DNA from 2 places in the Rummeliibacillus sp. TYF005 genome. Region 1 is predicted to be linked to the other one. Evidence: predicted binding sites of a transcription regulator. Region 1 holds the regulator's gene; the other holds the start of a gene.

Region 1 (7,764 bases):
AAAATTTTGGAAGAGGAAAAGCCGACGAAAATGCTTGTTGCATTTGATGCTGGGAAAACAACCTTCCGACATAAAACATATTCCGAATACAAAGGTGGTCGTCAAAAAACACCTCCAGAATTATCTGAGCAATTCCCGTACCTTAGAAAATTACTTGATGCTTATCGGATTAAACAATATGAGTTAGAAATGTATGAAGCAGATGATATTATTGGCACATTGAGTAAAGAAGCGGATGAAAAAGGTCTTGAAGTTATTATTGTTTCAGGAGATAAAGACTTAACACAATTAGCATCTAACAATACAACTGTATATATTACTCGTAAAGGCATGACAGATATTGAACATTATACGCCGGATCATATTAGTGAAAAATATGGACTGACACCCCACCAAATTATTGATATGAAGGGATTAATGGGTGACTCATCTGATAATATTCCTGGTGTTCCTGGCGTAGGTGAGAAAACGGCGATTAAGCTTTTAAAACAATTTCCTACTGTAGAAGAAGTTTATGCGCATCTAGAAGAAGTAAGTGGAGCAAAACTGAAAGAAAAGCTTGGAAACAACGAAGAACAAGCGAAAATGAGTAAACAACTAGCAACGATTAATCGTGAGGCTCCAATTGAAGTTAAACTGGATGATCTAAACTATGAAGGTCCTGATGTGGAAAATCTATTTGCTTTATGGCAAGAACTTTCGTTTAAATCATTAATCGAAAAAAGTGAATACGAATCCGAAGCAAAGGAAACAGCAGAGTTGAATTTTGAAATTATCGACGATCTTACTGCTGATCAATTAACTAGTCCGATGGCGATCCATCTAGAATTAGCTGACGAACACTATCATACTTGCGATAAATTTGGTGTGGCAATTGCAAATGGTGACATAGCTTACTTTGTTCCGTTTGAAAAAGTCTTGGCGTCAGGAAATCTTAAATCTTGGCTTGAAGATGATTCAAAGAAAAAATATTTATTTGATTCGAAGGCAACTCAAGCAGCATTTTTGCGTAGTGGTATTAAGTTAAAAGGAGTAGAGTTTGATCTACTACTAGCAGCCTATATTTTAAATCCCGCAATGTCATCAGATGATGTAGCTGTTGTGGCAAAAGAATTCGGTTATAGAGATGTTCAATCGAATGACGTTGTTTATGGAAAAGGAGCTAAAAAAACAGTCCCTGAACAAATAGTTATAGCAGAACATACATGTCGAAAAGCCTCAGCTGTATGGAATCTTCAAGTAAAACTTGAAGAACAGTTAAAAACCAACGAACAATATGATCTATACCGTAATCTAGAATTGCCATTAGCTACTATTCTTAGTGAAATGGAAAGTGAGGGAGTTGCAGTTGATCGCAATCGTCTCATCGAAATGGGTGCAGAACTAACCGCTAAGCTAAAAGAGATTGAAGAGAATATATATCAAATCGCAGGAGAAAAATTTAATATCAATTCACCAAAGCAACTAGGAGTTATTTTGTTTGAAAAACTTGGTCTACCTGTTATTAAAAAGACAAAAACAGGTTATTCAACGGCTGCAGATGTGTTAGAAAAACTAGCTCCAGAGCATGAAATTATTCAACATATTTTACAATATCGTCAACTTGGCAAACTACAATCTACCTATATTGAAGGGTTGTTAAAGGTCATTCATGAAGAGGATCAAAAAATCCATACACGCTATCAACAAGCGTTAACGTCAACAGGACGTTTAAGTTCAACAGATCCTAACTTACAAAACATTCCGGTTCGTCTAGAAGAAGGGCGAAAAATTCGCCAAGCATTTGTTCCTTCTCATGAAGGTTGGAAAATGTTTGCTGCCGATTATTCTCAAATCGAATTACGTGTACTTGCACATATGTCTAACGATGAAAATTTGATCAATGCTTTTAACCATGGCATGGATATTCATATGAAAACAGCAATGGATGTTTTTCATGTTGGAGAAGAAGAAGTTACATCAAATATGAGACGTACTGCCAAAGCCGTTAACTTTGGAATAGTATATGGTATTAGTGATTATGGTTTATCACAAAATTTAAATATTACCCGTAAAGAAGCTGCTGAATTTATCGAGCGCTATTTTAAAAGCTTCCCTGGCGTCCAAAATTATATGAAAAATATCGTAGAAGAGGCAAAGAAAAAAGGCTATGTAACAACAATACTAAACCGCAGACGTTACTTGCCCGATTTAAATAGTTCAAACTTCAACTTACGTAGTTTTGCAGAACGTACTGCTATGAATACACCGATTCAAGGAAGTGCAGCAGATATTATTAAAAAAGCAATGATTGATATGGCTAAAGCTTTAAAAGAGCAAAAACTTCAAGCGAAAATGTTATTACAAGTACATGATGAATTGATCTTCGAAGCACCCGAGGAAGAAATTCCTGTACTTGAAAAATTAGTACCAGAAGTTATGGCAAATGCATTTAAATTACAAGTACCATTAAAAGCTGATTATGCATCAGGTCCAACATGGTATGAAACAAAATAAAGGAGTGATCGCATGCCAGAATTACCTGAAGTTGAGGGAGTTGTGCGTGCACTTCAACCTGTCGTGACGGGGAAAATAATCCGTCGCGTTCAGGTTTCAAATACAATTTGTACCTCTATAAAAGAAGGAAAAGCATGTATTATCAAGGGGATGGACCCTGAAATTTTTTCAGACGCAATAAAAAATATGACTATTAAAGAAGTTAAACGACGTTCTAAGTACATCTATTTCTTCTTAGAGAAAGACAATATAAACTATGTACTAGTGAATCATTTAGGGATGACAGGTGCGTGGTTTCACGTACGTTCATTAGAAGAAATAACTGAAGCAAAATTTCAAAAGCACATACATATCGTGTTTACTTTTGGAGAGAAAGAATTTCTTGTATATGCTGACATACGACGATTTGGCGAACTGCGTCTACTCCATTCAATTGAGGAGTATCCACCTCTATTAGAAATAGCACCAGAGCCTTTTTCAAAAGAAGCATTGCCTTATTTTTTAGCAAAAGCAAAATTACCAAAATATGCGAACAAGGCAGTGAAAGAAGTGATTATGGATGGGCATGTAATTGCAGGCTGCGGCAACATTTATGCAACTGAATCTTTATTTCGTATGAAAATTCATCCTGCACGAAAAGTTTCAAGAATCAGTGAAAAAAGAAAGAAAGACTTATTTTATACAATTGTGGACATTTTACAAGAAAGTATTGATGCTGGTGGGTCTAGTATTTCTGATTATCGAAACATCAATGGTGAAGCAGGTGGCATGCAGGATCGATTGAAGATGTATGGAAAGAAAACGTGTCCAATATGTCATACTAATACAAAACAATTGGTAATTTCAGGACGTAATTCAGTGTACTGTCCAAATTGTCAACATTAAGGGTGAGTGAAGAAATGATTATTGGTTTAACAGGAAGTATTGCAAGTGGTAAAAGTACAGTAGCAAAAATGTTACAAGAATTAGGTTTTCCAATTGTCGATGCCGACATTGTTGCGAGAGTTGTAGTAGAACCAGGTACAGAGACATTAGATAAAATTGTAGATGTATTTGGAAAAGATATATTACTAGATAACGGCAGTTTAAATCGTGCAAAATTAGGAGATATAATTTTCCATAATCCATCAAAAAGAAAAGAATTAAATGATATTATGCATCCAGCTATTCGTCAAGAAATGTTGCGTCAAAGGGATGAATGGATTGAAAAAGGGGAAAAACATATAATAATGGATATTCCATTACTTTTTGAAAGTCGATTACAACATTTTGTGGAGAAAATTTTAGTCGTTTCTGTTTCTGAGGAAACCCAACTAGCAAGATTGATGGAAAGAAATCACTTATTAGAGGAGGAAGCAAAAGCTAGAATAGCTTCTCAATTACCTCTTTCTGTAAAAGAAAAGGGTGCTGATGCGGTCATTTATAATAATGGAAACTTAGAAAATACCCGTGCTCAACTGTTGAAAATACTGGATTTATGGGACTGCAACTGTTAAAAAGATATAAATTTCTGAAAATATAAATTTTAAAATATAGATTAAATTATGTTTTACTTTCTAATAAATGTGCTATACTATTTGTGAATAATACAAATTAAGTATAACGTAGTGAATAGGGAGGATATTATTCATGACAGTTTCGATTGCTATTAACGGATTTGGCCGTATTGGACGTATGGTATTCCGTCAAGCGATTCTACAAGATGATTTAAATATTGTTGCGGTAAATGCAAGTTATCCAGCTGAGACATTAGCTCATTTGGTTAAATATGATACATCTCATGGTAAATTTGATGGTGAAGTAAAAGCAGAAGAGGATGCGCTAATCGTAAATGGTAAGCGTGTACAACTTGTAAATGAACGTAACCCTCAAAACTTACCTTGGAAAGAAATGGACGTAGATGTTGTTATTGAAGCAACTGGTAAGTTCAATGAACGTAGTAAAGCAGCATTACATCTTGAAGCAGGTGCAAAAAAAGTAATTTTAACAGCACCAGGAAAAAATGAAGATGTCACTATTGTAATGGGCGTTAATGATGAAAAATTAGATCTTTCTAAACATGATGTTATTTCAAATGCAAGTTGTACAACAAACTGCCTTGCACCAGTTGCAAAGGTTTTAAATGATACATTTGGTATCATCAATGGTTTAATGACAACTGTTCATTCATATACAAATGACCAAAAAAATATTGATAATCCACATAAAGACTTACGTCGTGCTCGTGCATGTGCTGAATCGATCATTCCTACTTCTACAGGTGCAGCTAAAGCGTTAACACTTGTGTTACCTGAATTACAAGGTAAATTACATGGTATGGCATTACGTGTTCCTACACCTGATGTATCATTAGTCGATTTAGTAGTAGACCTGCAACGTGATGTAACTATTGAAGAAGTAAACGAAGCATTTAAAAATGCTGCTGAAGGTCCTTTAAAAGGTATTTTAGATTTCACGATGGAACCACTTGTTTCTCGTGATTACTATACAAATCCAGCTTCAGCAACTATTGATGGTCTTACAACAATGACTATTGGTGGCAATAAAGTAAAAGTTATTGCTTGGTACGATAACGAATGGGGTTACTCTGCACGTGTTGTAGACTTAACAAAAAAAGTTGTTTCTGAATTAAAACAACAAGAAGTTAACGTTTAAATTTTTTTAAATAATACTAAAATGAATGGGCTGTTCAAAAATTCAGTGGAAACTGGATTTTTGAAACAGCCTTTTTTGATAAATATGACGGATTTCGAGTTATTTTTTATGTAAAGAGGATTTTCTACTCTTTTTTTCGATTTATACCATTATTTTTTGATATAATAGATAAACTAATATGTTTTCGAAATCAGGAGAGAAAAATTATGAAATGTCCAACTTGTCAATTTAATGGAACAAAAGTCATTGATAGTCGACCAGTCGATGATAACAAAGCAATTCGTAGACGTCGTGAATGTGAATCATGTGGGTTTCGTTTTACAACTTTCGAAAAAGTAGAAGAAATGCCTCTTATTGTGATCAAAAAAGATGGATCACGTGAAGAGTTTAGCCATGAAAAAGTACTTCGTGGCCTTATTCGAGCTTGTGAAAAGCGTCCAGTATCATTAGATATTTTAGAGGATTTAGTGTTTAATATAGAGCAAGATTTACGTCGTATTGGGAATGCTGAAGTGAAAACAGAAGATGTTGGTGAAATGGTGATGGATCGCCTTTCTAAAATAGATGAGGTGTCTTATGTTCGCTTTGCCTCTGTTTATCGTCAATTTAAGGATATCAATGTCTTTATCGATGAGCTTAGAGAATTAATCGAAAAACAATCTAAAGAACGAGAAAATGATCAATAATAGAAGTTTTGGAGGGAACCGTTGGTGAATTTATATAAAGAATTGCAACCTGTTGATCGACTATCCATTCGTGTTCCATTTCCTCTATCAAGTTATGATCGAAAGTTAATCACGCTTTTGTATCAACCGCTTATTGGAGCAGAACCCATCAGTTTATATTTTTTATTATGGGCAGAGGGCGAAAATTCCGAAGATAGTACGATGTCACATTATCATTTGATGAACGCATTGAACATGCCAATAGGTAAAATCTTCGAATCACGCATTGCGCTCGAAGCGATTGGTTTACTTCGAACATGGCGCAAAGACCAACAAGAAATGCGTTCTTTTCTCTATGATGTAATGCCGCCACTCGATGCAGCTACTTTTTTTGATGATCCACTTTTATCTATGTTCTTATATAGTAAGATTGGTGAATCAGCATATAGAAATTTGCGTCAACGCTTTGTTTCAAAAGGGCTGTCTAGTTATGGCTATCAGGAAGTATCTAGAACATTTACAGATGTTTATAGACCTGTTCAGCATAATATACCGTCTGATGAAATCCACCTTACTGGAATACAAGAAAAGCCAAAAGAATTACCGTTCAACTATGAAGAATTTGATTTTCATCTTTTAAGATCTACTCTTTCTGAACAGCTTGTACCTTCATCTGTTTTAACGGCTGAAGCGAAAGCAACGATTGCGAAATTAGCGTTTCTTTACCATTTAACACCATTTGATATGCAAAAGATCATTCTTTTAGCACTTGATGATGAAATGGGATTAAGTGATTTACGTTTAAAGAAAGAAGCTGCTGATTATTATAAATTGACAGTATCGAAAGAACCGCCAACAATGCAATCTGTTATGGAAAATGTAAAACAAAAGCAAGAATTATTCACGCAAACTCCAGTGGATGATAACGATATAAACCCGATGGAACAAGAGCTGATAAAATGGTTTGAAACTTCTTCTCCTATTGATGTATTAACAGCTGTAGCAGGAGGCAAGGAACCATTTCCAAGTGATCGCCAGTTAGTCGAAGATTTGGTGATGCAATATGGTATGCCAACGCCTGTAGTCAACGTACTTATTCACTATGTCTTTTTGCGAAATCACGGTAAATTGAATCGGAAATATATAGAAACTATTGCGTCACATTGGCGTAATACTGGTGTTAAATCAGCAAGAGAAGCCATGAAATTGGCAAGAGATTTTGAAGAACAAAAGGGAATAGATTCTAAACAAGAAGATGCTTCTATAGAAACCAAGGATTACTCGAAAGAATACAAGATATTGAAAGCAGGGGCAGGTACTTTTTATCAACTTCCACAGTTTGTAGATTCTGATTTTGCCAATGCGGAAGAGTTGAAAAAAGAGTTACTAGAAATACTAAATAATGCAGAATCCCTAGAATTGTTATCGATGCTCGTCAAAGGAAAGGCACCGTTTGAAAGAGATGTTAAAGTAGTAAATGAATTTATAAAGAAATATGATATGCCTGTTCCTGTTGTAAATGTTCTTATACATTATGCTTATTATTTAAGTAATGCGAATATAAATAGTGCATTCATACAGGCAATAGCAGCCAATTGGCAAAAAAATAATATTCAAAAAGCGGAACAAGCGCTTAATTTTGCGAAGGATTATCAAATACAGAAAAACCGTAAACAATATATGCCTAAGGGGAAACAAACTGCTAAATCACAAAATGTTCCTGATTGGTATTATGAAAATAAGTTAAAGCAGCAAAAGAAAAAAGAAGTAAAACAAATAGATCATAAGCAAACAGATTATGAAAAGAAACGTCAGGAAATTATGAAGAAGTTAGGTATGAATGAAGGAGAGGTGGATTCATAGAATGGAACCAATCAACAACAGATTAACGAAAATCATGGATTCACAGTTTCAAGCTCGTTTTGATGAAATGCAAAAAGAAATCCTC
Region 2 (7,764 bases), on a different contig from region 1:
CTATGATGGGGCAAATTTAAACGCTGTTATGTCTAAAGCAAGACCAGGTGATATGGGATTTGACTGTGTACATTTGAACTTGCATAAAACATTTACCGGCCCTCACGGTGGTGGAGGCCCAGGTTCAGGTCCTGTAGGTGTAAAAGAAGATATGATTCCATTCCTTCCAAAGCCTGTTCTAGTTAAAACAGAAAATGGCTATCAATTTGACTATGACCGTCCTCAATCTATCGGGCGTGTAAAACCTTACTATGGTAACTTTGGTATCAATGTACGTGCATATACTTATATTCGTTCAATGGGCCCTGATGGCTTAAAAGCTGTCACTGAAAACGCAGTGATCAACGCAAACTACATGATGCGTCGTTTACAACCATATTACGAATTGCCATACAATCGTCATTGTAAACATGAATTTGTGTTAAGTGGAAGTCGCCAGAAAAAACTAGGAGTCCGTACGCTCGATATAGCAAAAAGACTGTTGGATTTTGGTTATCATCCACCAACAACTTACTTCCCATTAAATGTGGAAGAAGGGTTAATGATAGAACCAACAGAAACTGAATCTAAAGAGACGCTAGACGCTTTCTGTGATGCTATGATTCAAATAGCAAAAGAAGCAGAAGAAACGCCTGAAATCGTACAAGAAGCACCTCATACGACTGTAATAAGCCGTTTAGATGAAACACGAGCTGCACGCCATCCAGTTTTGAAATATGTAAAACCAAATGAAACGGTAGAAGTATAAAAAGAATAATCGATTTAATCTGAAAGTAAAGACGATTCACTCCGATAATCATATTGGAGATGAATCGTCTTTTTATTGAATTTTATAGTTCCTTTAGTATGTCGAAATTCCTGGATTTTAATTTGAAAAGAGAAATAAAATCGAAAAAATGGAGTTTCTTCCTATTATATATACCCAGGAAATGAAGTGGGAAATAAAATCTTAACTAATTGCGTATGAAAGAGCAGTATTATGCTTAAAATGGAAATGCCTAGTACTAATGAGGATCTCAGGAGAGCGATTCTTCAAGTTAAAGTTTTAATTCAAAATATAAAAAATATTACTTTTTACTGAATATATAAATGGTTCAACTAATTCTAAAAAGAAAAAGAAAGCCATTTCATATTTGAAATGACTTTCATATTTTTAGAAGAAAACTATTTGACTTTAATTTTACCGTGCCAGTTTTTGTAGCCGCCTTCTAATTGATACAATTCATTGTATCCTTTTTTCTTTAAAAATAATGCAGCACGTGCGCTACGGCCAGCATTTTGGCAGTAAAGATAAACCGGTTTATCTGGGCGAAGCTCATGATAACGGTTGCGAAGTTGAGTTGTTGGTAGGTTACGAGCACCTAAAATGTGTCCACCTTCAAATTCTTTTAATTCGCGAACATCGATTAGTTGCGCTTTACGATAACCTTTTTTAAATTCTTCTTCATTTAAAGTAATTACTGCTTTTTTTAAGCGTAATGCGTTAATTAGTGCGTAAATAATAATTACGCCAAGGATGATTAATATTGTATATAACCAACTCAAGTTGCCTTACCCCTTTCTATCTATAAATAATATTATAAAAGAAGAACTAGCGATAGTCCAATGACTTTGTTAAAATAGAAAAGTTGATATAAAAGGGAGACGATAAAATGACAAATAAATGGTATTTTATTAATTCAGGTCCATGTAGTCCAGCATATAATATGGCTCTAGATGAAGCGCTTCTACATTGGCATAGTAAAGGTTTAATTCCACCAGTAATTCGATTTTACGAATGGAATCCTGCAACACTCTCTATCGGATATTTTCAACAAGCAAAAAAAGATATCAATTTCGAACAATTACATAGATTGAATTTAGGATTTGTCAGACGCCCAACAGGTGGACGCGCAGTCCTACATGAGCATGAGTTAACTTATAGTGTCATCGTGTCAGAAGACTATCCAAATATGCCTAAAACGGTCACTGAAGCTTATAAAGTGATTAGTGAGGGATTATTATTAGGGTTCAGAAATTTAGGCTTAGATGCGTATTTCTCTATTCCTGATACAGAAGAAAAAAGAGATATTTTAAAGAATCCAAAAAGTGCAGTTTGCTTTGATGCTCCTAGTTGGTATGAACTTGTTGTAGAAGGAAAGAAAGTCGCTGGTAGTGCACAAACTAGACAAGAAGGCGTAATTTTACAACACGGTGCTATTTTAATCGATTTAGATGATGAAAAATTGATATCACTTTTCAATTTTCCATCAGACGCATCGAAGGAACGCATGCGCAAACATTTACCACAAAAAGCAGTGGCTATCAATCAATTAGCAAATCGAAGAGTAGATGTAGAAACTTGTACTAAAGCATTCCACAAGGGATTTGAAGATGCTCTTCATATTGAGTTGATCCCTTATGAATTGACACAAGAACAAAAGGATTTTGTTGAAAATCTTGCAAAAACAAAGTATGCAACAGATGAATGGAATTTCAGAAAATAGTAGGTTTTTAGTCTTATTTTTTGTGGTAAAAAGACGAAAAATCCTAAAAAACGCGATATAACAACGTTCTTTGAAAAAAAAGACCATTTGCTTTTCTAATCAATATATAGTATCGTATTTAAATGTAAATATACTATATATTGTGTTTTGCTATAAGAATAGGGGGCGGATGGTATGGTACTTGCATCGCAACATCATCATCAGACAATCGACATTAAACAATTAAACAAAGACATTCAACAATTTCCTCAAGTTCATTCCATCACAGAGGATATGCATATTACTCATAAAGGTGTATCTAGACTTGTGATGATTGACCGTTATTCTTTTAAAGATACTGAAAAGAAAACGTTAAAAGCTGGGGATTTTGTTGTTTTAACAGTAAAGGCAGATCCGAAGTTCCCTGCTCGTGGACTTGGTTATATCGTTTCAATCGATGAAACAACTAAAAAAGCAAAAATCTTAATCGAGGAAGACTATCGTAGTGCAATTGATGATCCAGAAGAACAAGCTTCAGGAATTGTTTCTCGTTCATTAGATGTTATTGAAAAACCTTTAGAAGTCTTTTATGAACAAATAGCTAAACGTAATGCTACAGGTTTAGCATCTGTTGAAAAGACAGAAGAAAAACGTAAAGAATGGTATCAAAAATTTTATAAACAGCTTGTAAATTTAAACTTCATCCCTGCCGGACGAGTTATTTATGGAGCAGGCTCCGGTACGGATGTTACATATTTTAACTGTTACGTAATGCCATTTGTTGCTGATTCACGTGAAGGAATAAGTGATCACCGTAAACAAGTAATGGAAATTATGAGTAGAGGTGGCGGTGTTGGCACAAACGGTTCAACATTAAGACCGCGTAATACATTGGCTCGTGGTGTAAATGGTAAATCATCAGGTTCTGTATCATGGTTAGATGATATTGCGAAATTGACACATCTTGTAGAACAAGGCGGATCACGTCGCGGTGCTCAAATGATTATGTTATCTTGTACGCATCCTGATATCTATGAATTTATTATTTCTAAAATGCAAAATCCACGTATATTGCGATTCTTAATCGAAAATACAAAGGATGAAGAGATTAAACGTCTTGCAAAAGAAAAACTTAAATTCACACCATTAACAGAACAAGAAAAGGCTATGTACCAAGGAATCATAAATTATAAAACAATTCCTGGTTTCGGCGGATTTAATGAGGGTATTTTCAAAGATGCAGAAGCAAAACTAAGAGATGGCGGAACTTATACAGTTAACAACCCAGAATTCTTAACAGGTGCCAATATTTCTGTCACATTGACAAACGAATTCATGGAAGCTGTTGAAGATAATAAAGAGTTTGAGCTACGTTTCCCTGCAGTTGAAACTTATGACGAAAAAGAAATGGCAATTTATAACGAAGAATGGCATAAATGTGGCGATGTTCGTGAATGGGAAGCTATGGGACATGCTGTTCGTACATATCGTACGATTAAAGCACGTGAGCTTTGGAATTTAATCAATATCTGTGCTACCTATTCAGCAGAACCTGGTATTTTCTTTATCGATAATGCCAATGAAATGACAAATGCAAAAAGTTATGGACAAAAGGTTGTTGCAACTAACCCTTGTGGTGAACAACCATTAGCGCCATATTCAGTTTGTAACCTAGCTGCAGTAAACCTAGCTCAGTTTGCAAAGAAAGACACAAAAACAGTGGATTTCGAAGCACTAAAAGAAACAGTTAGAGTAGGCGTACGCATGCAAGATAACGTAATCGATGCTACACCATACTTCCTTGAAGAAAACCGTGTACAAGCACTAGGAGAACGTCGTGTAGGACTAGGTGTTATGGGTCTTGCGGATTTACTTATCTACTGTGAAAAAGAATATGGATCTGAAGAAGGTAATATCCTAGTAGATGAGATCTTTAAGACAATTGCTATTACAGCTTACGAAACATCTACAGAATTGGCAAAAGAACGCGGTAGTTTCCCATTCTTAGTAGGCGAAACGGAAGAAGATACAGCTGTTCTTCGTAAACGTTTCACAGAAACAGGTTTTATGAAAAAAATGCCAGAATATATACGTCAATCAGTAGTAGAAAACGGTATTCGTAATTCTCATCTATTAACAGTTGCACCTACTGGTTCTACTGGTACAATGGTGGGCGTCTCAACAGGTTTAGAACCTTACTTCTCATTTACTTATTATCGTAGTGGACGACTTGGTAAATTTATCGAAGTAAAAGCAGATATTGTCCAAGAATATTTAGAAGCACATCCAGAAGCGGACGAAAATCATCTACCAGAGTGGTTTGTGACTGCAATGGAATTAGCTCCTGAAGCACATGCAGATGTACAATGTATCATTCAACGTTGGATTGATAGTTCAATTTCTAAAACTGTTAACGCCCCACGCGGTTATACTGTAGAACAAGTTCAAAAAGTGTATGAACGTCTTTATAAAGGTGGCGCAAAAGGCGGTACAGTTTATGTTGATGGAAGTCGTGATTCTCAAGTGTTGACATTAAAAGCCGAAGAGAATCATATGGATGAAACAGTAGTTGAAGAAAAAGTAATTGAAAAACGTCCAGTTGTTCTTGTAGATACTATTCAAGATCTACGTTCTACTAACGTAACAATTGGTTCAGAAGTCGGAAATACTTGCCCAGTATGTCGCAAAGGGACAGTTGAAGAATTAGGTGGCTGTAATACTTGCACAAACTGTGGTGCTCAACTAAAATGTGGATTATAAAATAGACAAAATTAGAAAGGGCATGTATGAAAATTCCTTTTAAGATATGCCCTTTATGATAGATGGTAGAGTCTTGATTCGACCGGCGCAGGAGTATTACTTCATAGCGGATATTTGTTCTAGAAAGAAGGTGGCTGCCTCATAAGTTTTATGCTTATGGGACAGTCCTTTTTTAATAATTAAAGGAGCTGAAAAGATGAATATATTATGGGACTTTGACGGTACAATTTGTAATACATACCCAGCATATGCAAAGCTTTTTTGTCAAATGATTAATAAGAATGTAAGTTATGACGAAGTATTACAACATTTGAAGATATCATTTTCTAATGCGTTTGAATATTTTCAATTAACTAGCAAAGAGATTGAAGATTTTATGAAACAAGATGAACAGTTGGATGTTTCTAAATTGCCTCCATTTGCAAATATTGAAAATGTACTTAGACTAGCAGATCAAAATGTAATTATGACGCATAAAGACAAAGCAACAGTAGAGAAAGTTCTTCATCACTATAATCTTGCACAATACTTTTCTGAAATTGTGACACCAGAAGATGGGTACCCCAGAAAACCAGACCCTGCATCTTATGAATATTTACATCGAAAATACGACTTAACATTAGCAATTGGTGATCGAGAACTCGATTTAATACCTGCTAAAAAAGTAGGGATTTATACTTGTATGTTCCAAGGGGAAAGTGAGGTAGCCGATTTCTATATTACTGATTATGCAGAGTTTAATAATACTTGGATAAAATTCAAAGGGAAACAAAAGGAACCTTTTCGACATTAATATATTATATGATTTCAAATACTCTAAACGGACCTAAAAGCCATATTGAGATTTCATAATATTAATACTTCTTGTAATCCTTTTCATGTTAAAATAAAAGGAACTGCAAGGAGTTGAAACACATGTACAATAAAATTGCTGGCTTAATCTTTCCAGCTTTTACGATGCTGACATTAACTGTATTAGCAATGTTCGGTCTTTTCGGTGAAGGTGATGTCAACAAATCCTTCTTTCTATTAGGGATAGTCATTATTTTTCCTTTAACATTCTTAATACAGGGGATATCATGCGCAACTAATAATATTAATCCTTTTTTGGCTCTACTCGTATCTTATATAGCATTTACGATAGTTATTCTTTCATTTTTAAATAGTTCCGCTTGGGGATATTCAATCTATTATTTAGTATTTTGGCTAGTCGGTTTCTTTGGAGCAAAAGGTATGAGAAAGTGGAGGAGTCGAAAGAAATAAAAAATGCAAGGTGCTGTTAAGCGCCTTGCATTTCTTTTTGTTCTGGGATTTTTGTCGGATCCTTTTCAATTTCTAATAACTTATTAAATGAAGCGATTGCCACTTCTACTTGATCGTCTTTAGGTTCCTTTGTTGTTAAAAGTTGTAACCATAATCCTGGATAACCTAAGAAACGAAGCACCGGGATATTACGGCAAGCATTTGTGGCTTGTAACACCTCGAATGCTACACCAAGCACAACTGGTATTAGTAGGATGCGGTCCACAATTCGTAGCCAAAATGGATCTGTTGGTACTAAGAAATAGATGAACATCCCTACAATTACTGTAAAGAGCATAAAACTACTCCCACAACGATAATGAAGGCGAGATTGTGCTTGAACATTTTCTACTGTCAATGGTAGCCCGTTTTCAAAGCAGTTAATCACCTTATGCTCAGATCCATGGTATTGGAATACACGTTTTATCAGTGGTGTTAATGATACAAAATATATGTAACCTAGTAAAAGAATAAGCTTAAATCCACTTTCCAGTAATATCTGTGCAGTTTTCCCAGGAAGCCAAGTGTGAAATAGTTGTGCAAGAAATACTGGGATTAACGTAAAGATGAATTTTCCAAAGATGAAAGATAAAATACCGATAGCAGCAACACCGAGCCATACTTCTAGTTTTGAGCCCTCTTCTTTTTCTTCTGTCTCTTCTTCACCTGGATTTACACCATATCTAGCACTCGCAAAGTTTAAGTGTTGAGAACCATTAGCTGCTGATTCTATTAACGCGATAATCCCGCGGATAAAAGGGATTTTTTTAAGCTTTTTTAATTTTGGATTTGCTTTCCGAGCCACATAAAAGTATTCGATAGAATTGTCATTTCGACGAATAGCAGTTACTGTATGTTCTCTACTGCCCATCATGACACCTTCAACCAAAGCTTGTCCTCCATATACGGGAGGATTTGATTGTTTTTTCACGATTTACACCGCTCTCCTAGAATATATATTAAAACTGCTTTCATTGTACCAAAAATTTCATAGAAAGCTCTAGGGAAAGCATATTATTATTGGATTTTGTCTATCCTTTTGATGAAGGAGGGGTTATTTTGAGGTTTTATGTGTATTTATGGACTATTTTATCAAGTTCTCTCACGTTTTTATTTTCGCTAAAAATACTGCATGTGTTTAAATTTATAAAATTTTCACCAATTGGTTGGGCGGAAAATTTGAATGTATATGATCACGCCCATCCACTTGTTAAATGGTTTATCCTTTGGATATTTA

Evidence for each region. The regulator NrdR, encoded in region 1, represses ribonucleotide reductase genes. The targets are predictions, from matches to a motif close to AACACNATATATNGTGTT.
Region 2: CW357_RS13230 (vitamin B12-dependent ribonucleotide reductase) is a predicted target of NrdR. The motif match lies at 2,616-2,633, and genes of this name have one in related genera.

The regions. Positions count from the first base shown of each region.
Region 1 covers NZ_ML122596.1:3,413-11,176, reverse strand. Annotated here, with positions in the region: gene polA (DNA polymerase I) at 1-2,496, shown strand, start outside; gene mutM (bifunctional DNA-formamidopyrimidine glycosylase/DNA-(apurinic or apyrimidinic site) lyase) at 2,509-3,381, shown strand; gene coaE (dephospho-CoA kinase) at 3,396-3,992, shown strand; gene CW357_RS16670 (glyceraldehyde-3-phosphate dehydrogenase) at 4,126-5,151, shown strand; gene nrdR (transcriptional regulator NrdR) at 5,358-5,837, shown strand; gene CW357_RS16660 (DnaD domain protein) at 5,862-7,679, shown strand; gene dnaI (primosomal protein DnaI) at 7,681-7,764, shown strand, end outside.
Region 2 covers NZ_ML122569.1:25,561-33,324, forward strand. Annotated here, with positions in the region: gene gcvPB (aminomethyl-transferring glycine dehydrogenase subunit GcvPB) at 1-748, shown strand, start outside; gene CW357_RS13220 (rhodanese-like domain-containing protein) at 1,165-1,545, opposite strand; gene CW357_RS13225 (lipoate--protein ligase family protein) at 1,653-2,486, shown strand; gene CW357_RS13230 (vitamin B12-dependent ribonucleotide reductase) at 2,661-5,225, shown strand; gene CW357_RS13235 (HAD-IA family hydrolase) at 5,422-6,018, shown strand; gene CW357_RS13240 (hypothetical protein) at 6,141-6,488, shown strand; gene CW357_RS13245 (DUF1385 domain-containing protein) at 6,505-7,401, opposite strand; gene CW357_RS13250 (hypothetical protein) at 7,548-7,764, shown strand, end outside.